DNA from 2 places in the Streptosporangium brasiliense genome. Region 1 is predicted to be linked to the other one. Evidence: predicted binding sites of a transcription regulator. Region 1 holds the regulator's gene; the other holds the start of a gene.
What was found. The regulator HrcA, encoded in region 1, represses chaperone genes, less so after heat shock. The targets are predictions, from matches to a motif close to TTGGCACTCTCNNNNNGAGAGTGCCAA.

Region 1 (9,754 bases):
TGTAGGCGAGGGGAGCGACCTCGATCGTGCCCGCGGCCATCAGCCGGGGGATCGACTCGGGGTCGAGCATGTCGTGCAGCGCGTCGTAGAGGGGGCGCAGGTAGGGATCGATCTTCTCGTAGAGCGTGCCGGGCAGGAAGCCCAGCCGCTCGCCGGCCTCGACCGCGGGGCGGGTGAGGATGATCCGGTTGACCTTCTTCTCCTGAAGGGCCCGCACGGCCTTGGCCATCGCGAGATAGGTCTTGCCGGTGCCGGCGGGGCCGATGCCGAAGACGACGGTGTGCCTGTCGATCGCGTCGACGTAGCGCTTCTGGTTGACCGTCTTCGGGCGGATGGTCCGGCCCCGCGAGGAGATGATGTCGAGGGAGAGCACCTCGGCCGGACGGTCGGAGCTCATGCGCAGCATCGCGATGCTGCGCTCCACCGCGTCCGTCGTCAGCTCGGCGCCTCCCTGGACGAGCTCGGACAGCTCTTCGAACAGGCGCACCACGACGCTGCTCTCCTCCGGGCTGCCGGTGATGGTTATCTCGTTGCCCCGGACGTGGATGTCGGCGCGGAAGGCGCCCTCGATGACCCGCAACAGCTCGTCGCGCGAGCCCAGCAGGCTGACCATCGAATGATCATCCGGAATCACCACCTTCGCCTGGGTCCGGCTGGGACCCTTCGATCGCGGCGGGGATGTTCTGCTGGAATCGTTTGTCTCGGACATAGACGGGCCTTTCGGCCTGTTCGCCTCCAGATATCGGCGTGGGACTTCTACGCCATGGTATCCGTGATCGACGTGATCGCGCTTGTCGGTTTTACCCGGGCGGCCAGGTCAGGCCGCGTCCGCCGAGCACGTGTCCGTGCACGTGGGGGACGGTCTGGCCGGCCTCGGCGCCGGTGTTGAAGACCAGGCGGTATCCCGAGGCCGCGACGCCCTCCTGCTCGGCGACGGCGTGCGCCGCCTTGAGCACGTCGTCGGCGAGCCCGTCGTCGGCCGCGGCCAGCGCGGCCGCGTCCGGGTAGTGGTCCTTGGGGACCACTAGCACGTGGGTGGGGGCCTGCGGGTTGACGTCCCGGAAGGCCAGCGTGCGGTCGGTCTCATGGACGATCTTCGCGGGGATCTCCCCGGCGACGATCTTGCAGAACAGGCAGTCGGCTTCGCTCACCATGCAGGCACCCTATCCGTCCGTGACGTTGTCAATCGGTGATGGTCCATCTCCAGCAAAGAAAGATCCACCCGGATAAGGTGGGTATGCAAAACTTCAACAACTACAGACCATTGCGATCCGCACGATATGGCCGCCTGGCGAGGACACGACTGGGTCATGCCCCCTAATGAACCGGAAGAGCGTAAACCCTCTGGGAAGGCCGAGCGTCCCACTGATGTGACCACCGAGACCCTCCTGGCCGACAGGTCGCTCGGGGCGGTGCCCGTCGGGTGGGACGCCGACATGGCCGTTACCGCGCTCTACAGCGCGCACTATCGGTCGCTCGTGCGCCTCGCCGTGCTGCTCGTCCGCGACATGGCAACCGCGGAGGAAGTCGTGCAGGACGCCTTCGTCGCCATCCATGGCGCCTGGCGGCGGCTGCGCGACACCGACAAGGCACTCGCCTACCTGCGCCAATCGGTCGTCAACCGATCGCGCTCGGTGCTTCGGCACCGGGCGGTCGTGGAGAAGTACGCTCCCAAGGGCATGCCCGACGCGCCGAGCGCCGAGAACGGCGCGATCGGCGAGTTCGAGCGGTCCGCCGTCATCGAGGCACTCCGCGGCCTGCCCGCGCGCCAGCGGGAGGCACTGGTTCTGCGCTATTACGGAGACCTGTCAGAAGCGCAGATCGCCCATGCCATGGGCATCAGCAAGGGCGCGGTCAAGAGCCACACGGCTCGCGGCATGGCCGCCCTACGGACCACACTGGAGCAACTGTCATGACCGAGTCCCCCGACGAGTACGGCGAGCTGCTCCGCCGTGTCCTCAGCGCGGAGGCGGACTCGGTCGTTCCCTCCCCGGACGGCCTGGAGATCATCCGCGCCCGCGTGGAAAGACGCGGGCTCCGCGGGCTGATGTGGTGGCGCGCCGGAGCCTCGATCGCGGGAGCCGTCCTGGTCGCGGCCACCGTCGTCATGGTGGTCCCGGAGTTCCGCGAGCAGGTGACCCGGCAGGTGAACGACGTCAACTTCACCCATTCGACCCCACCTGACCTGTCCGCCACCTCGCGGGCCCCCTCCAACGGCGACGATCCGCTCCCGGTCGTCACCAAGCCCGAGCCCGGCACCACCGCGCCCCTGCCGACGCCCACCCACTCCAGGTCCTCGGCGCCGCACCCGAAGCCGAGCCCGAAGCCGACGCACAAGCCCACGCCGACCCCGGAGCCCACCCCGTCGCCCACCTGCCCCACGACTCCGCCCGACGGCACGGTGGTCGAGCCCGAGGAGCTCACCGAGGAGTGCCGGACGCCGGCGCCGACTCCGAGGCCCTCGGAGTCGTCCGCCCCCTCGGGCAGCCCGTGCTCGGTCGAGGAGTGCCCGCCGACGGACGATCAGTCGGCTCCGATGCCGACGGAGACGACCTCCATCTCCTCCGGCGGCTAGCCGTACCCGACCTCTCAGGTCAGTACGGCTGACCCGTCACCAGCGGCCGGTGCGCGTCTGGAGCACCGCCGCGGCGGCGACCCCGGCCGTCGAGGTGCGCAGCACCGTCGGCCCGAGCAGCGCCGCCACGGCCCCCACCGCGCGGAAGGCGTCGATCTCCTCCGGGCCGACGCCGCCCTCGGGGCCGACCACCACGACGATGTCACCGGCGCCGGGGAGCTCCAGGGACGACAGCGGGGAGGCCGCCTCCTCGTGCAGCACGACGCCCAGGGCGGCCGCCGACAGCAGCGCGGCGACCTTGGCGGTGGTGGCGGGCTCGGTCACCTCGGGCAGGTGGAAGCGGCGGGACTGCTTGCCCGCCTCCCTCGCCGTGGAGCGCCAGCGGTTCAGCGACTTGACGGCCCGCTCGCCCTTCCACTGGGTGACGCACCGGGCCGCGGACCAGGGCACGATCACGTCGACCCCGGCCTCGGTCATCATCTCCACGGCCAGCTCGCCCCGGTCGCCCTTGGGCAGTCCCTGCACCACGACCAGGCGGGGGCGCGGGGCCGGCACGTCGTAGCGGCGCAGCACCTCGACACGGAGGGAGTCCTTGCCCGCCTCCCGGACCACGCACTCGGCGACGGTGCCCGCGCCGTCGGTCAGGTCGAGCCGCTCCCCGGCCCGCAGCCGGCGTACGGCCGCCGCGTGGCGCCCCTCGGGGCCGCCGAAGGTGAACTCCGCCCGGGCCAGGTCGGCCGGTTCGGCCAGGAAGACCGGGGCCGTCATCGGCCGGCGGGGAGGTGCGGGCCGGGCCGGTGGACGCCTGCGGCCCGGCCGGCGCGGACGGGCCGGCCCGGCCCGGGGAGGCCGCCGTCAGCGGCCATTGAAGGCGTCCCGCAGCCTGGAGAAGAACCCCTGCTGGCCGGGGGCGAACTTGCCGGGCGGGCGCTCCTCGCCGCGGAGCTTGGCGAGCTCGCGCATGAGCTCCTCCTGGGCCGGGTCGAGGCGGGCCGGGGTCTCCACGTTGACGTGGATCAGCAGGTCGCCACGGCCGTTCTCGTTGAGGCGCTGGACGCCGCGGCCGTAGAGCGGGATGGTCTGGCCGGACTGGGTGCCCGGCCGGATGTCGAGCTCCTCGGCGCCGTCGAGCGTCTCCATGGTCAGGACGGTGCCCAGCGCGGCCGCGGTCATCGGGATCTGCACGGTGCAGTGCAGGTCGTCGCCGCGGCGCTCGAAGATCTCGTGCGAGCGCTCGACGATCTCCAGGAACAGGTCGCCGGGCGGGCCGCCGCCCGGGCCGATCTCGCCCTCGCCGGCGAGCTGGATGTGGGTGCCGTCCTCGACGCCGGCCGGGATGCGGACCTTGATGGTCCGCCGGGTGCGGACCCGGCCGTCGCCGGAGCACTCCTGGCAGGGGTTGCGGATGATCGAACCGAACCCGCCGCACTGGGGACAGGGGCGGGAGGTCATGACCTGGCCGAGGAAGGACCGGGTGACCTGGGAGACCTCGCCCCGGCCGTGGCACATGTCGCAGGTGTCGGGGTGGGTGCCGGACGCGGCGCCGGAGCCCGTGCAGACCTCGCAGAGCACGGCGGTGTCGACGACCAGCTCGCGGGTGGTGCCGAAGGCCGACTCACGCAGGTCGAGCTCCACCCGGATGGTGGCGTTGCGGCCCCGGCGGGCACGCGACCTGGGTCCGCGGGTGCCGCCGCCGCCGGCCGCGCCGAAGAAGGCGTCCATGATGTCGCTGAAGGGGAAGCCCGCCCCGAAGCCGCCCGGGCCCGCACCGGCGCCGGAGGAGAACGGATCGGCGCCCATGTCGTACATCTGGCGCTTGTTGGGGTCGGACAGGACCTCGTAGGCCTGGGTGATGTCCTTGAACCGCTCCTGGGTCTCAGGATCGGGGTTCACATCGGGATGCAGCTCCCGCGCCAGGCGACGATACGCCTTCTTGATCTCTTCCGCACTGGCGTCACGGCGCACCCCGAGGGTGCCGTAGTAGTCGCTCTTAGCCACTTAGTTGACCTCTTAAGATGCAGCCAGGATCTGGCTGACGTAGCGTGCCACCGCGCGCACCGCGCCCATCGTGACCGGGTAGTCCATTCGCGTCGGACCCAGCACACCGAGCCGGGCCAGTTGCTTGTCCCCCGAACCGTATCCGGCGACGACGATCGATGTGCCCTGGAGTCCGGTGTAGGGGTTCTCCGAGCCGATCCGTACTGTCAGCGCCGACAGGTCGGAGGTCTCACCGAGCAGGCGTATGAGCACGACCTGCTCTTCCAGGGCCTCCAGCACGTCGCGGAGCCCGACGGTGAAGTCGGCTCCCGCGAGGTTGGCCGCCCCGGCAAAAACGATCTTTTCATCATGCCGGTCCACGAGGGACTCCAGCAGCACCGACAGGACCGTGGCCGCGAACGGCCGATCCTCGGCCGGCAGTCGCTCGGGCAGGTCGGCGACCGTGTCGGGGACCCTGGCCAGCCCGCACCCGTCGAGGCAGGCGTTGAGAGTCGCGCGGAGATGGGCGACACGGGTCTCGTCCACCACGTCGGGCAGCTCGACCACGCGCTGCTCGACCCGTCCCGTGTTGGTGATGAGCACGAACATCAGCCTGCGCTCGCTCAACGGGACCAGCTCGACGTGCCGGACCGTGGAGCTGGTCAGCGTGGGATATTGCACGACGGCGACCTGCCGGGTCAGCTGCGCCAGCAGCCGCACCGTGCGCATCACGACGTCGTCGATGTCAACGGCGCCGGCGAGAAAGCTCTCGATGGCCCTCTTCTCCGCGCTCGACAACGGCTTCACCTGCGAGAGCCTGTCGACGAACAGCCGGTAGCCCTTGTCCGTGGGCACCCGGCCGGCGCTGGTGTGGGGCTGGGCGATGTAGCCCTGCTCCTCCAGCACCGCCATGTCGTTGCGGATGGTCGCCGACGACACACCCAGGTTGTGCCGCTCGACGAGGGTCTTGGAGCCCACCGGCTCGTTGGTGGACACGTAATCCTCGACGATGGCGCGGAGAACCGCCAGCTTGCGGTCGTCGACCAACGTGCTCACCTCCCTGCACCCGAATGTGAAACACCAGGTCTGGCACTCTGTGTTCCCGAGTGCCAAGTGTACGGCTCCAGCCCACGGGGTGCGATAACACGGCGTCAGGATGACGGGCCCAAGCAACTGTCAAGTCAACTGCTATCGGGATACAAGCGGCAAGACCCACAATTTACGACATGTCCCACGATTTCGGATCCCCCTCGGGCGGCGCCCCCTCCGGCGCCCCCGGCTACGGCGCCCCCCAGCAGCCCTACGGCCAGCACCAGGGCGCCCCTTCCTACGGCTACGCCTCCCCCGGTTACGGCGCACCCCAGGGGCCGCCGCCGAAGACGAAGGTCAAGCCCAGCATCGGCTGGATCGTCGGCGCCTGGCTGGTCTTCGTCCTCAGCGTGATCGTCGGCATCGCCGGTTTCGCCGGCGGCATCTTCAGCGCGATCACCGACGCCGCGCCCACCAGCTCGTTCGAGCCGGGCAAGGCCGTGACGGTCAAGCTCGACCCGGCGGACAAGCCCGCGATCTACGTCTCCGCCGAGACGGGCACCAACTTCGAGTGCCAGATCCAGGGTGATCCGGAGAAGGTCCGGCTCCAGCAGCCGGGCGTGCAGCAGACCGTCACCTCCGACGGCGTCGTCTGGGAGCTGGCCCTGCGGATCGGGGTGGACAAGGCCGGCGACTACCAGCTCACGTGCACCACCTCCGAGGGGGCTCCCGCCAAGTTCGGCGTCGGCAAGGAGATCGTCGCCGATTCGGTGGTGGGCGGCGCGATCGCGCTGTTCGCGGTGCCGGGGCTGGGCTTCCTGCTGGCCGTCATCGTGACGATCGTCGTGCTGGTCAGGCGGAGCGGCGCCCGCAGGCGCCAGGCCGCCGCCGCGGCGGGGCAGTGGGGACAGCCGGGAGCCTACGGCAGGTGATCACGGCTTTTGCTACCGTCCACTTGATCCCTGACGAGAGAGCGAGCGGCCGGTGATGTACGAGCGCGACGTGCTGTCGGAGAACTGGCGGCGCCCCCTCAAGGGGAAGATCCCCCAGGTCCCCGCGGAGCTCGACCTGGTCGTGGAGGACGCCGACGGCGGCTTCTGCGGCGCCGTGGTGGCCTGCGACAAGGAGGCCGTCACGCTGGAGGACCGGTTCGGGCGGCGGCGGCTGTTCCCGTTGGAGCCCGCAGCGTTCCTCCTGGAGGGCAAGGTGGTGACGCTGGTCCGGCCCACCGCCGCGCCGCGGGCTCCGAGGCGGAGCGCCTCGGGTTCGATCGCGGTGGAGGGCCTGCGGGCCCAGGTGGCCAAGGAGAGCCGGATCTACGTGGAGGGCGTGCACGACGCCGCGCTCGTGGAGAAGGTCTGGGGCCACGACCTCCGGGTGGAGGGCGTGGTCGTGGAGTATCTCGAAGGGGTCGACCATCTGCCCTCGATCGTCGAGGAGTTCGGGCCCGGCCCCGGCCGCCGTCTGGGCGTGCTCGTCGACCACCTGGTCCACGGCTCGAAGGAGAGCCGGATCGCCGCCCAGGCCTCCTCACCGCACGTACTGGTCGTCGGGCACCCGTTCGTCGACGTCTGGCAGGCGGTCAAGCCCTCGGTGCTGAAGATCGACTCCTGGCCGCCGGTGCCGCGCGGCATACCCTGGAAAGAAGGGGTCATCGCCGCCCTCGGCTGGGATCTGGAGCCCGCCGAGGCATGGCGCCGCATTCTGGGATCGGTCACCACCTACGCCGATCTGGAGCCGGAGCTGCTCGGTCCCGTCGAGGAGCTGATCGACTTCGTGACGGTTCCCGGCCAGGATGACTAACCCCGCACCCCATCAGGAGGGGCAATGAGCGACAGTCCCGAGAGCCCGCGGTACGGACCCGCGGGCGAGGAACCCACCAGGCAGGCCGGATGGCCGCCCCAGCCCGGCCAGGGCTACCCGCCCCCCGCGGCTCCGCCGTACGGATCCGGCGACCAGGGGCACCAGCCCGGCTACCAGGACGGCCACCAGGGGGCGTATCCGCCTCCCGGCGCGTACGGCCAGCCTTCCGGCGGGTACGGCCAGCCACCCGGCGGATACGGTCAGCCGACCGGCGGCTATGGTCAGCCGTACGACGCGTACGGTCAGCCGACCGGCGGCTACGGTCAGCCGGTCGGCTACGGATACCCGCCCCAGCAGGGGGCCTACGGCTGGCGGCCCAGCCGTGACGAGACCACCATGGCCATGCTCGCCCACCTGCTGGGCCTGCTGACCTCGTTCGTCGGCCCGCTGGTGCTGTATCTCGTGAAGAAGGACGAGTCCCCCTACGTGCGGAGCCAGGCGGCCGAGGCGCTCAACTTCCAGCTCACCCTGATGATCGCTTACTTCGTCTCCTGGGTCCTGGCCTTCGTGCTGATCGGCTTCCTTCTGATCTTCGTGCTCTGGATCGGGTCGCTCGCCTTGATGATCATGGCCGCCGTCGCGGCCAACCGGGGGGAGAGCTACCGCTATCCGATGAACATCCGTTTCGTCAGCTGACCACCGGCGCACGCCCGGCCCTCAGCCGCCTCCGGGCGCCGGCACAGGCGCCCGTCACGGCCCTCCGGGCCCGCCCTCACGCGGGTCCGGGGGGCCGTCACGCGGGTCCGGAGGGCCGTCACACGGCTGCCGGGCGCGTGGACAGGCCCTCAGGTCAGGTCCCGCACCAGGGCGTCGGCCAGCAGCCGCCCGCGCAGCGTCAGCACCGCGCGGCCCGCCTTGAACGGTTCCATCTCGAGCAGGCCGTCGGCCAGCGCCCTGGCGACGACCGGCGGCCGCTGGATCTCCTTGAGCGGGAACCCCTGGGCGAGCCTGAGCTCCAGCATCAGCCGCTCCACCGCCCTGTCCTCCGAGGTGAGCACCTCGCGGGCGTGCGCGGGCGAGACGCCGGAGGCCAGCCGCCGGGCGTAGGCCGCCGGATGCTTGACGTTCCACCACCGGGTGCCGCCGACGTGGCTGTGCGCGCCGGGGCCGACGCCCCACCAGTCGCCGCCGGTCCAGTAGAGCAGGTTGTGCCGGCAGCGTCCGGCCTCCGAGGTCGCCCAGTTGGACACCTCGTACCACTCGAAGCCGGCCTCGGCGAGCATGGCGTCGGCGATGAGATAGCGGTCGGCGGCCACGTCGTCGTCGGGCATGGGCAGCTCGCCGCGCCGGATCCTGGCCGCCAGCCTGGTGCCGTCCTCGACGATCAGCGAGTAGGCGGACACGTGGTCGGGCCCGGCCTCGATCGCCGCGGCCAGCGAGGCCCGCCAGTCGTCGTCGCTCTCCCCCGGCGTGCTGTAGATCAGGTCCAGGTTCACGTGGTCGAACCCGGCCTCCCTGGCCTCCCGTACGGCCTGCGCCGGCCGGCCGGGGGTGTGCCGGCGCTCCAGCACCTCCAGCACGTGCTCGCGGGCGCTCTGCATGCCGAAGCTCATCCGGGTGAACCCGCCGCCGCGCAGCTCGGCCAGGTAGGCCCGGTCCACGGACTCGGGGTTGGCCTCGGTGGTCACCTCGGCGCCGGGGGCCAGCCCGAACTCCTCCTCGATCGCCGCCAGGATCCGGACCAGGTCTCCGGCGGGCAGCAGGGTCGGGGTGCCGCCGCCGAAGAACACCGTCTCGACCGGGAGGTCCGCCCCGCCGAGGGTGGCCCGTGCCCGCCGTACCTCGTCGATCGCGGTGTCGGCGTAGTCCCGGTGCGAGGCGCCGGGACCGAGCTCGGCGGCCGTGTAGGTGTTGAAGTCGCAGTAGCCGCAGCGGGTCACGCAGAAGGGCACGTGGACGTAGAAGCCGAAGGGTCGCCCGCCGAGCCCGTGGAGCGCGCTGTCGGGGAGCCGGCCCGAGGCCGGTACGGGGTCACCGTCGGGAAGAGTGGATGGCACGACACCAAGTCTGCCGCTCCCGTCCGGGTGCCCGGAACGGCGGCCGGCGCGCCGCGCCGGCCGCCTATGCAGCAAATCAGCGGCAGACCGTTGACGCCCAGATCGGCCAAGTCTACGATCCGTGAAAACTTAAAGGAAAGTTTCCTATAAGTTAATCCCCCGACGCAAGTGGAGAAGCCCGTGCAGAGACTCCTCCGGCACACGCTCGCGGCGGTCATCGCCGCGGGCCTCACGGCGACAGCCGTACCGGCACCGGCTCAGGCCCGGACCGCCCCGGACCACGGCGACCGCTTCAAGCGGGTCGCCTACTTCA
Region 2 (9,754 bases), on a different contig from region 1:
CGGTGCGGGCCGTGAGCAGCTCGACCCGGCCGTTGACCTGCTCGACCGCGGCCAGCAGGCGCCCGGCCGCCTCGCCGACGCTCTCCCGCACGCTCGCGGACAGGTCGAGCAGCCCCGACTCCAGGCGATCGGCGCGCTGGGTGAGCTCGGCCAGCGACCTGTCCAGGCGGGTGAAGCGGCCGGCCGCGGCCTCCATGCCGGCCTGGAGCCGGCCCAGGCGCTCGGCGAGGTCGCCCACCAGGTCGCCGACGCCCTGGGTGCCGTCGGCGATCGACTGGAGGCGGACGAGCGCCTCGTCCACGCTCTCGCCGACGGTGCCGACGTCGGCCCAGAGGCTCGGCAGCTCGCCGATGGGCGTGACCTGGTCGCGGACGGTCTCGACCCCCTGGCCGAGGGAGCCGACGCGCTCGCCCACGGCGTCCACGTGGTCGCGGACCGCCTCGACGTGCTGGGCCAGACCCTCGGCCCACGCCGGCGGGCGGACGGCGATGTCGTCCAGGCGGCCGTGGACGGATTCCAGCGTCCCGCCCAGCCCGCCGAGCTCGCGCTCCCTGACCTCCCGCAGCAGCCACTCCATGCCCTCCAGGCGCTGGCGGATCTCATCCAGCACGGCGCCCTGGGTGCGCTGTTCGTACACGTGGTCCTGGGCGGCCCGGGCGAGGAGCTCGCGCATCCGGTCGGAGATGGCGGTCTGACTGCCTGCCTGGAGCAGGGTGTGGTCGGAGTGATCCACCGAGAGCTCCTTCACCCGCCGACGGTGAGCCGCGCGGCGGGGTTGGTCCTTTTTGCTGGCGAACGCGGTCGAACCGCAGGCGGGGGAAGAACTCCCGCCTGGCAACCCTAGCCTCTGGATCAAGGTTTTTCGGAGCGGAATTTAAAAGATCGTGATTGCCAATGGAATGTCGGAATTTGCCGTTTCGGCAGGTCAAGAAGGGGTGCAGATGAGGGCGAACGGCCTTTCGACAATCCGGGTGAGAATGACGACCGCCGAGCGGTCACCGGATAGTCGCAGGTCTTTCCGCAGGCGTTCGACATCGACCGCGGAACCGCGCTTTTTGATCGTCGCATTGCCGACCCCGCGCTCGCGGAGCGCCGCCCGCAGCCGTTTGAGCGAGAACGGCAGCATCTCGTGGACCTCGTACCGTGACGCCCACGGCGTCTCCACGGCGGCGTCCCCGGTGATGTAGGCGATGTGCGGGTCGAGCAGGTGGCCGCCGACCATCGCGGCGATCTCCGCGACGAGGTGGGCCCGGATGGCCGCGCCGTCCGGTTCGTACACGTAGCGGCCCACGGGACCGTGCCCGGCCGGGCCGAGCGCCGGGTCGGACGTCACCGTCGCGCCCGCCGGCAGGATCGTGGCCCTGCGCCCCGCGCCGCCGGCCAGCCCGCCGCACCAGATCACGGCCTCCTTGACGTCGCCCTTGTAGGAGACCCACTCGGCCTCGGCCCCGGCGGGGATGAACTCGTAGGGGATGCCGGGGGCGACCTTCAGGCAGGCCGCCTCGGCCCGCGCCACCATCGTCAGCACGTCGGGCCAGGGTGGCGAGTAGGCCATCGGGTCGAAGGTCCGGCCCCGCGCGGTACGGCGGGCGGGGTCGGCGAACAGGACGTCGAAGGCGGCCGGGTCGATCGTGGCCGCGTCGGCCGCGCGGACCGAGACCCGGTCCCCGAACCCGAGGGCGTCGGCGTTGGCCCGGGCGACCGCGGCCGTGAGCGGGTCGGCGTCGACGGCCTCCACCACGCATCCGGCCCTGGCCAGCGCGAGGAGGTCCCCGCCGATGCCGCAGCAGACGTCGGCGACCCGGGAGCCCGGGGCGATGCGGCGGGCCCGGTGGTCGGCGACCTCGCGGCGGGTGGACTGCTCCAGACCGCCCGGGGTGAAATACATGAGATCGGCGTCGTCGCCGAACTTCTCCCTGGCCCGCCGCCTGAGCGTGGCCTGCGTGAGCGCCGCCGAGGTCAGATCGGCGTCGTAGGTCTTCCGGAGCCGCGTCACCGCCGCCACCGGGTCGTCGCCCGCGATCTCGGCCGCCGCCCCCAGGGCCTCCTGGCCGCGCGGCGTCAGCAGCTCCCGGAATGCGTCAAGGTCCACGCCGTCCGACGTTACCGCCTGGCCGAGGTGCCGCCCTCCGCCTCGTCCGGCGGCTCGGGCCCGGCGGCTCGGGCCCGGCGGCTCGGTCCGGCCCGGTCCGGTCCGGCCCGGTCCGGTCCGGTCCGGCGGCCCGGTCCGCGCGGGCCGGAACCCCTCGACGCCGGGGGGCCGACGTTCGCGGGAAGCGCACAAGGGCGGTTCGTGTTGACTGTCAAGCCCTCCTTGCATACTGTTCCGTATTGGCACTCTCCCCTTGAGAGTGCCAATAAATATGCGACGAGGCAGGTCTGACACCCGCGACGGCAGACCGCTGGTCGCCTCTTCTAGATCATCCAAATCTGAAGGGGAGGTCCGACGTGACGACCGCCACCAAGGTTCCCGTTAAGCCGCTCGGCGACCGCATCGTGGTCCAGCCGCTTGAGGCCGAGCAGACCACCGCTTCCGGCCTCGTGATCCCGGACACCGCCAAGGAGAAGCCGCAGGAGGGCAAGGTCCTCGCGGTGGGCCCCGGCAACTGGGACGAGGACGGGGACAAGCGTATCCCGCTCGACGTCAAGGAGGGCGACATCGTCCTCTACAGCAAGTACGGCGGCACCGAGGTGAAGTACGGCGGCGAGGAGTACCTGGTGCTCTCCGCCCGCGACGTGCTCGCCATCATCGAGAAGTAATCCACGCTTCATAAAGATGACGTATCGAGCCCCGGGCCGCGCGAGCGCCCGGGGCTTTGATGCGCCGACGTGCTTTTAGAGAGGACTGTCATGCCGAAGATCCTGTCGTTCGAGGAGGACGCCCGCCGCGCTCTTGAGCGTGGCGTGAACGCCCTCGCGGACGCCGTCAAGGTCACGCTCGGCCCGCGCGGCCGCAACGTCGTCATCGACAAGAAGTTCGGTGCGCCGACCATCACCAACGACGGTGTCACCATCGCCCGCGAGGTCGAGCTGGAGGCTCCGTACGAGAACCTCGGCGCCCAGCTCGCCAAGGAAGTCGCCACCAAGACCAACGACATCGCCGGTGACGGCACGACCACCGCCACCGTCCTCGCCCAGGCGATGGTCCGCGAGGGTCTGCGCAACGTCGCCGCCGGTGCCCAGCCGCTGTCGCTCAAGCGCGGCATCGACCTGGCCGCCAGGGCCGTCAGCGACAAGCTGATCGAGTCGGCCCGCCCGGTCGAGGACAAGAAGGAGATCGCGCACGTCGCGACGATCTCCGCGCAGGACGCCAAGATCGGCGAGCTGATCGCCGAGGCGTTCGACAAGGTGGGCAAGGACGGTGTCATCACCGTCGAGGAGTCCAACACCATGGGCCTGGAGCTGGAGTTCACCGAGGGACTCCAGTTCGACAAGGGCTACCTGTCGCCCTACATGGTGACCGACCAGGAGCGCATGGAGGCGGTCCTGGAGGACCCCTACATCCTGATCACCCAGGGCAAGGTCTCCTCCGTCGCCGACTTCCTGCCGCTGCTGGAGAAGATCGCCCAGACCAAGAAGGCGCTGCTCGTCATCGCCGAGGACGTCGAGGGCGAGGCCCTGGCCGTCCTGGTCACCAACAAGATCCGCGGCACCTTCACCTCCGTCGCGGTCAAGGCCCCCGGCTTCGGCGACCGCCGCAAGGCCATGCTGCAGGACATCGCGATCCTCACCGGCGGCGAGGTCGTCAGCGAGGAGGTCGGCCTCAAGCTGGAGCACGTCGGCCTTGAGGTGCTCGGCACCGCCCGCCGCGTCGTGATCACCAAGGACGCCACCACCGTCGTCGACGGTGCCGGCGACCAGCAGGCGATCTCCGACCGGGTCAAGGAGATCAAGCTCGCCATCGAGCAGTCCGACTCCGACTGGGACCGCGAGAAGCTCCAGGAGCGCCTGGCCAAGCTCTCCGGCGGTGTCTGCGTGCTGAAGGTCGGCGCGGCCACCGAGGTGGAGCTCAAGGAGAAGAAGCACCGCCTGGAGGACGCGATCTCCGCCACCCGCGCGGCGATCGAGGAGGGCATCGTCTCCGGCGGTGGCTCCGCGCTCATCCACGTCTCCAAGGTCCTGGACGACCTCGGTCTGTCCGGCGACGAGGCGACCGGCGTCGCCGTGGTCCGCAAGGCGCTCATCGAGCCGGCCCGCTGGATCGCCGAGAACGCCGGCCTTGAGGGCTACGTGGTGACCACCAAGGTCGCCGAGCTCTCCGTGGGCGAGGGCCTCAACGCCGCCACCGGCGAGTACGGTGACCTGATCAGCCAGGGCGTCATCGACCCGGTCAAGGTCACCCGCTCGGCCGTCCAGAACGCCGCCTCCATCGCCGGCATGCTGCTGACGACCGAGGCCCTCGTGGTGGACAAGCCCGAGGAGGAGGCCCCGGCCGCCGCCGGCGGCCACGGCCACGGTCACGGCCACGGCCACTGATCTCCACCGGATCCGGTACGGCCCGCGTCCCCTCGGGGGGTGCGGGCCGTTCGGTTTTCCGGTAAACCGAAAGGGACCCCAAAGCGTCATCGCCGGCCGCGCGGAAGGCCAAACATCCTTCTAACAAATAGCCGACATATTCGGCTATCCAATGAAATATTTGCGCATACCAAGGTCATTGCTGTCGCCATTCGATTACGCCCCGTTATCTCCGCCTCAATGTGACCAATCCGTAGCCGTTCGCCATGACGACAGGCCCGATCGGGGCGGGCATCATGCCTAACGTGACCGAGGGATGCGTCGCCGACGCCAAAAGTGGGGTAAGGCTTGCGACGAGATCTGACGGGGTCGCCCACAGGGATGATCTCAAGGATCTGACGAGCCTCGCCGTTCAGGGTGATCGCACCGCGATCGAAACCCTGATCGCGCAGTTACGGCCAATGGTCGTCCGTTATTGCCGTGCTCGTCTCGGCCGGGTCTCCGGTCAGTATCACATCGCAGACGACGTGGCCCAGGAAGTATGCATCGCGGTGCTGTCCGCGCTGCCCCGCTACCGGGACATGGGACGCCCGTTCGCGTCCTTCGTCTTCGGCATCGCCTCCCACAAGGTGGCCGACGCGCTGCGCAGCTCCGTGCGCTCCGCCGTGCCCACCCAGGACCTCCCGGACGGGCCCGACGAGGGCCCGGGGCCGGAGGAGACCGTGGTCCGCTACATCGAGGCCGAGCACGCCCGCAGGCTGCTGTCCAGGCTCCCCGACAACCAGCGCCAGCTGCTCATGCTCCGGGTGGTGTCGGGCCTCTCGGCGGAGGAGACGGGTAATGTACTCGGCATGTCACCAGGTGCGGTCCGGGTCGCCCAGCATCGGGCGCTGGCCCGGCTGCGGGCGATGGCGGAGCTGGAGCTGGAGTCGACGGCTTGACCGCCGAGCAGCCGAGCGTGGTCCGGCGGTGCGCGGCGCCGGGCGCGGCCCGCGGCGCCGGCGGGCGGGCGGGGCCATGACGGCGGTCCATCCGCGGCGTCCGGCCCGCAGATACGGGCCGGAGGAGGATCCGGCCGTGGCCGAGACCGACGCGGTCCTGGAGGCGCTCTCCCGGAGGGAGGCCGTCCCCACCTCCGATGTCGCCGTCAACCTGCTGGCCGCGCTGATCGACGACGTCGATCAGCGCTGTTCCTCGGTGTCGATCACCCCGTCCACGTAACCCCGGGCGTACTCCCAGGTGACGTAGTCGGTGGGGTCGGGCTGGTAGGCGGGCTCGTGCACCTGCGGCTGGCCGTTCTCGATCATCTGCCGCAGGTTGCCGCGCAGCAGCTCCCAGTCGAAGTAGTGCTGCTCGCCGCACTCCGGGCAGTCGAGGACCAGGCCGAGCACCCCCTGGGGCTCCAGCAGCGAACGGAAGACCTCCACGTCGGCGAGATCGGTCATGGCCTCGTCGCGTTCGGCTGAGGTCAGCGGCTCGGGGTCGTCGGGCTCTCCCAGCGCCGCCGCCGGGTCGTCGGGGTCATCCGCGAACGGGTCGCGAGGGACATCGTCGAGCACGTTCCCACCTTATGACCTCGATGCGGCCAACAGGGGCCGAACTACACCAGTCGCCCACGACCAGGTCCCGAACCGCGCCAGCCGCCCACGACCGGGTCCGGAACTACACCAGCCACCCACGGCGGGCGGCCTCCACGCCCGCCTGGAAGCGCGACTGCGCGCCGAGCTCGGCCATGGCGTCGGCGAACCGGGCCCGCACCGTCCGGACCGAGATCCCGAGCTGCCGGGCGATCACCTCGTCGGAGACCCCCTGGGCGGCCAGCCGCAGCACCCGCGCCACGCCGTCGCCGCGGTGCGTCCACGGCAGCGGTGCCGCGCGGGTCCACAGCTCCTCGAAGAGCGAGCGCAGCGCGGCCACCACGATGGCCGCCCGGACCAGGTGGAAGTTGTAGGCGTTCTCGGCGAGGGCGCCGCCCCACTGGGCGGGCATGCCCGCGGCGTCGGTCCCGGCGATCAGGAACCAGCTCGGCACCACGTCGAGGGTGCGGATCTGGGCCCCGGCCCGCTCGAACTGGTCCAGCTTGTCCCGCAGGCCGGCGGTCTCCAGCGTGTGGACCGGGATGACGACCCGGCAGGAGAGCAGGCCGCTGCGCTGGGCCCCGATCCACTGGTCGGCGTAGCGGTGCGCGAAGTCGCTCATCGTCCGGGTGTCGGGGACGGCCGACAGCAGCTCCAGCGGCGGCGCCTGGACCGCCATGCCGATCACGCTCTCGTAGAGCTCGTCGGCCCCGCCGACCAGGTCCACCGCGAACTGGCCGGTCTGGTAGTCGAGCCCGGCGTCGTACTGGTGGATGAAGCCGCGGATCGACCCGAGCACGGTGTCGATCCTGCGGCTCTCGGCGGCGAGGCGGTCCAGCCGCTCGGCGATCAGGTGGCCGAGCGCCGCGGCGGGGTGCCTGGCGAGATACTCCCCGGCCTGCTCGTCGACCACGCCCAGCCGCACGAGGCTGGCCAGCTCGCGCTCCAGCGCCTCGGGCGAGCGGTCGGTGGCGTCGGCGAGCGCGGCGCAGGTGGCGCGGTGCAGACGCAGCACCGTGTTGTACAGCGCGGTCTGGCCCGGGGTGAGGCCCAGGGTCGCGAGCGGATCGGGCGGTGCGGATGTGTCGATGCGCATCGGGGAGGGGCTCCTGAGGTGACACGATCCCGAGAGAATAACCCGGCGAATCATCCCTGTCCGGACGTTGCCAGGACTGGCGCGCCCGGCATCGGGCTCCGCCTCCGGCCCGAGGCTCCGCCCGCCGTCACGTTGCGCGCGGCCCGCGGATCGGCCCGCCGGCGCGACGTGCGCGGGGCCTGACCCGGCCCGGCGCCGGGCTCCGCGCCCGGCCCGCGGATCCGCCCGCCGGCGCGTCACGTCCGCGGCGCGCCACCGCGGTGCAACTTCGTGCAATTGCACGTTTGCCCATTGCGGGTGGACAGGCGGTGACGCACCCTTGACAGAGCGTCGGCACCGGTCACGAGCGCCGCCGCCCGGACGCGGAGGGGGGTCCGGCGGCACGCAGGCGCCTTGTGGCGGTGCCGGTGACCGGGGGACCGGGCGGGTCACCGACCGCTCGGTCCCTCGTTTATCCCCGATGTCCCCCTGGTTTGGAGCCAGACTCTAAACTATGACCAGGGGGCCGGCGCCTTTCCCCGCTTATGAGAGCGCCGTGGTAGGAGGGTTGCAGATGGCCAGGTTCACCGAGCCAGGACTCACGTTCGACGACGTGCTCCTGGTGCCCGCTTATTCGGATCTGCAGCCGGGGGAGGCGGATACCAGCACGCGGCTGTCTCGCGGGATCACCCTGCGCATCCCGCTGGTGTCGGCGGCGATGGACACCGTCACCGAGGCCCGCATGGCGGTGGCGATGGCCCGCCAGGGCGGCATCGGCATCCTGCACCGCAACCTCTCCATCGAGGACCAGGCCCAGCAGGCCGATCTCGTCAAGCGCTCCGAGGCCGGGATGGTCACCAACCCGGTCACCTGCTCGCCGGACGACACCCTCGCCGACGTCGAGCGCCTGTGCGCCACCTACCGGATCTCCGGTGTCCCGGTGACCGACCCGACCGGTGTGCTCGTCGGCATCGTCACCAACCGCGACATGCGCTTCGAGACCGACCAGCGCCGTCCCGTGCGCGAGGTCATGACCCCGATGCCGCTGGTCACCGCGCCGGTCGGGGTGTCCAGGGACGGCGCGTTCGAGCTGCTCAGAAAGAACAAGATCGAGAAGCTCCCGCTGGTCGACGCCGACGGGCGGCTCCGCGGGCTCATCACCGTCAAGGACTTCACCAAGAGCGAGCAGTACCCCCTCGCCACCAAGGACGCCGATGGCCGGCTCGTCGTGGGGGCGGCCATCGGCGTCGGGGGCGACGCCGAGAAGCGGGCGATGGCGCTGGTCGAGGCCGGCGTCGACGTGATCATCGTGGACGTCGCCCACGGCCACTCCAAGGGGCTCGCCGACATGATCTCCACGATCAAGGCCAACAGCCGGGTCGAGGTGATCGGCGGCAACATCGCCACGCGCGCGGGCGCCCAGATGCTGATCGACGCGGGGGCGGACGCGATCAAGGTCGGCGTCGGCCCGGGCTCCATCTGCACCACCCGCGTGGTCGCCGGCGTCGGCGCCCCGCAGGTGACGGCCATCCACGAGGCCTCGCTGGCCGCCGGCCCGGCCGGGGTGCCGGTGATCGGCGACGGCGGCCTCCAATACTCCGGCGACATCGTCAAGGCCATCGCCGCCGGCGCCGACGCGGTGATGCTGGGCTCGCTCCTCGCGGGATGCGAGGAGTCGCCGGGTGAGCTGATCTTCATCAACGGCAAGCAGTTCAAGTCCTACCGGGGGATGGGCTCGCTCGGCGCGGTCCGCAACCGCGAGCGCGGTGGCGCCTCCTTCAGCAAGGACCGCTACGCCCAGGCCGACGTCGGCGGCGAGGACAAGTTCATCCCCGAGGGCATCGAGGGCCAGGTCCCCTACCGCGGTCCGGTCGCGGCGGTCGCCCACCAGCTCGTCGGCGGTCTGCGCCAGGGCATGTGGTACGCCGGGTGCCGCACGGTCGAGGAGATGCACACCCGGTGCGAGCTGATGCCGATCACCGCCGCGGGCCTGAAGGAGAGCCACCCGCACGACATCCAGATGACGGTCGAGGCTCCGAACTACCACCGTCGGTAGAGTCCTGTCGCGGACGCCGAGGACGGACGTCGAGGTGCCCGCGCCAGGTCCGGCGAGCAGGCGGGCCACAACGGCCCTGTACGGCTTGCGCCGCTCGGCGTGAGCCGTACACGCATGGAATGGGAAAGACAGACATATGACTCAGGTGGAGATCGGACGCGGCAAGAACGGCCGTCGCGCCTACGCGCTCGACGAGATCGGCATCGTCCCGTCCCGTCGTACCCGCGACCCGGAGGAGGTCTCGATCGCCTGGCAGATCGACGCCTACCGGTTCGAGCTGCCCGTCGTGGTGAGCCCGATGGACAGTGTGGTCTCGCCCAAGACCGCGATCGAGGTCGGCAGGCTCGGCGGTCTCGCGGTGCTCGACCTCGAAGGTCTCTGGACCCGCTACGAGGACCCGACGCCGTTGCTGGCGGAGGTGGCCGAGCTCAAGGGTGAGGCCGCGACCAGGCGGCTCCAGGACATCTACGACGCGCCGATCAAGGACGAGCTGATCGGCCGCCGCATCGAGGAGATCCGCGCGGCCGGGGTGACCACCGCCGTCCGCCTGTCCCCGCAGCGCACCGTCCAGCACCACAAGGCCGTCATCGA

Region 2: groES (co-chaperone GroES) is a predicted target of HrcA. The motif match lies at 2,332-2,358, and genes of this name have one in related genera.

What each region holds. Positions count from the first base shown of each region.
Region 1 covers NZ_JAUSRB010000001.1:689,912-699,665, reverse strand. The annotation lists gene J2S55_RS03100 (PhoH family protein) at 1-709, opposite strand, end outside; gene J2S55_RS03095 (histidine triad nucleotide-binding protein) at 801-1,151, opposite strand; gene J2S55_RS03090 (SigE family RNA polymerase sigma factor) at 1,437-1,916, shown strand; gene J2S55_RS03085 (hypothetical protein) at 1,913-2,575, shown strand; gene J2S55_RS03080 (16S rRNA (uracil(1498)-N(3))-methyltransferase) at 2,612-3,343, opposite strand; gene dnaJ (molecular chaperone DnaJ) at 3,431-4,573, opposite strand; gene hrcA (heat-inducible transcriptional repressor HrcA) at 4,586-5,599, opposite strand; gene J2S55_RS03065 (hypothetical protein) at 5,779-6,513, shown strand; gene J2S55_RS03060 (DUF3097 domain-containing protein) at 6,569-7,384, shown strand; gene J2S55_RS03055 (DUF4870 domain-containing protein) at 7,409-8,080, shown strand; gene hemW (radical SAM family heme chaperone HemW) at 8,230-9,441, opposite strand; gene J2S55_RS03045 (glycoside hydrolase family 18 protein) at 9,622-9,754, shown strand, end outside.
Region 2 covers NZ_JAUSRB010000002.1:600,653-610,406, reverse strand. The annotation lists gene J2S55_RS11165 (hypothetical protein) at 1-733, opposite strand, end outside; gene J2S55_RS11160 (class I SAM-dependent methyltransferase) at 926-2,092, opposite strand; gene groES (co-chaperone GroES) at 2,449-2,760, shown strand; gene groL (chaperonin GroEL) at 2,851-4,476, shown strand; gene J2S55_RS11145 (sigma-70 family RNA polymerase sigma factor) at 4,752-5,396, shown strand; gene J2S55_RS11140 (hypothetical protein) at 5,533-5,676, shown strand; gene J2S55_RS11135 (DUF5319 family protein) at 5,637-6,014, opposite strand; gene J2S55_RS11130 (helix-turn-helix transcriptional regulator) at 6,118-7,128, opposite strand; gene guaB (IMP dehydrogenase) at 7,682-9,163, shown strand; gene J2S55_RS11120 (GuaB3 family IMP dehydrogenase-related protein) at 9,300-9,754, shown strand, end outside.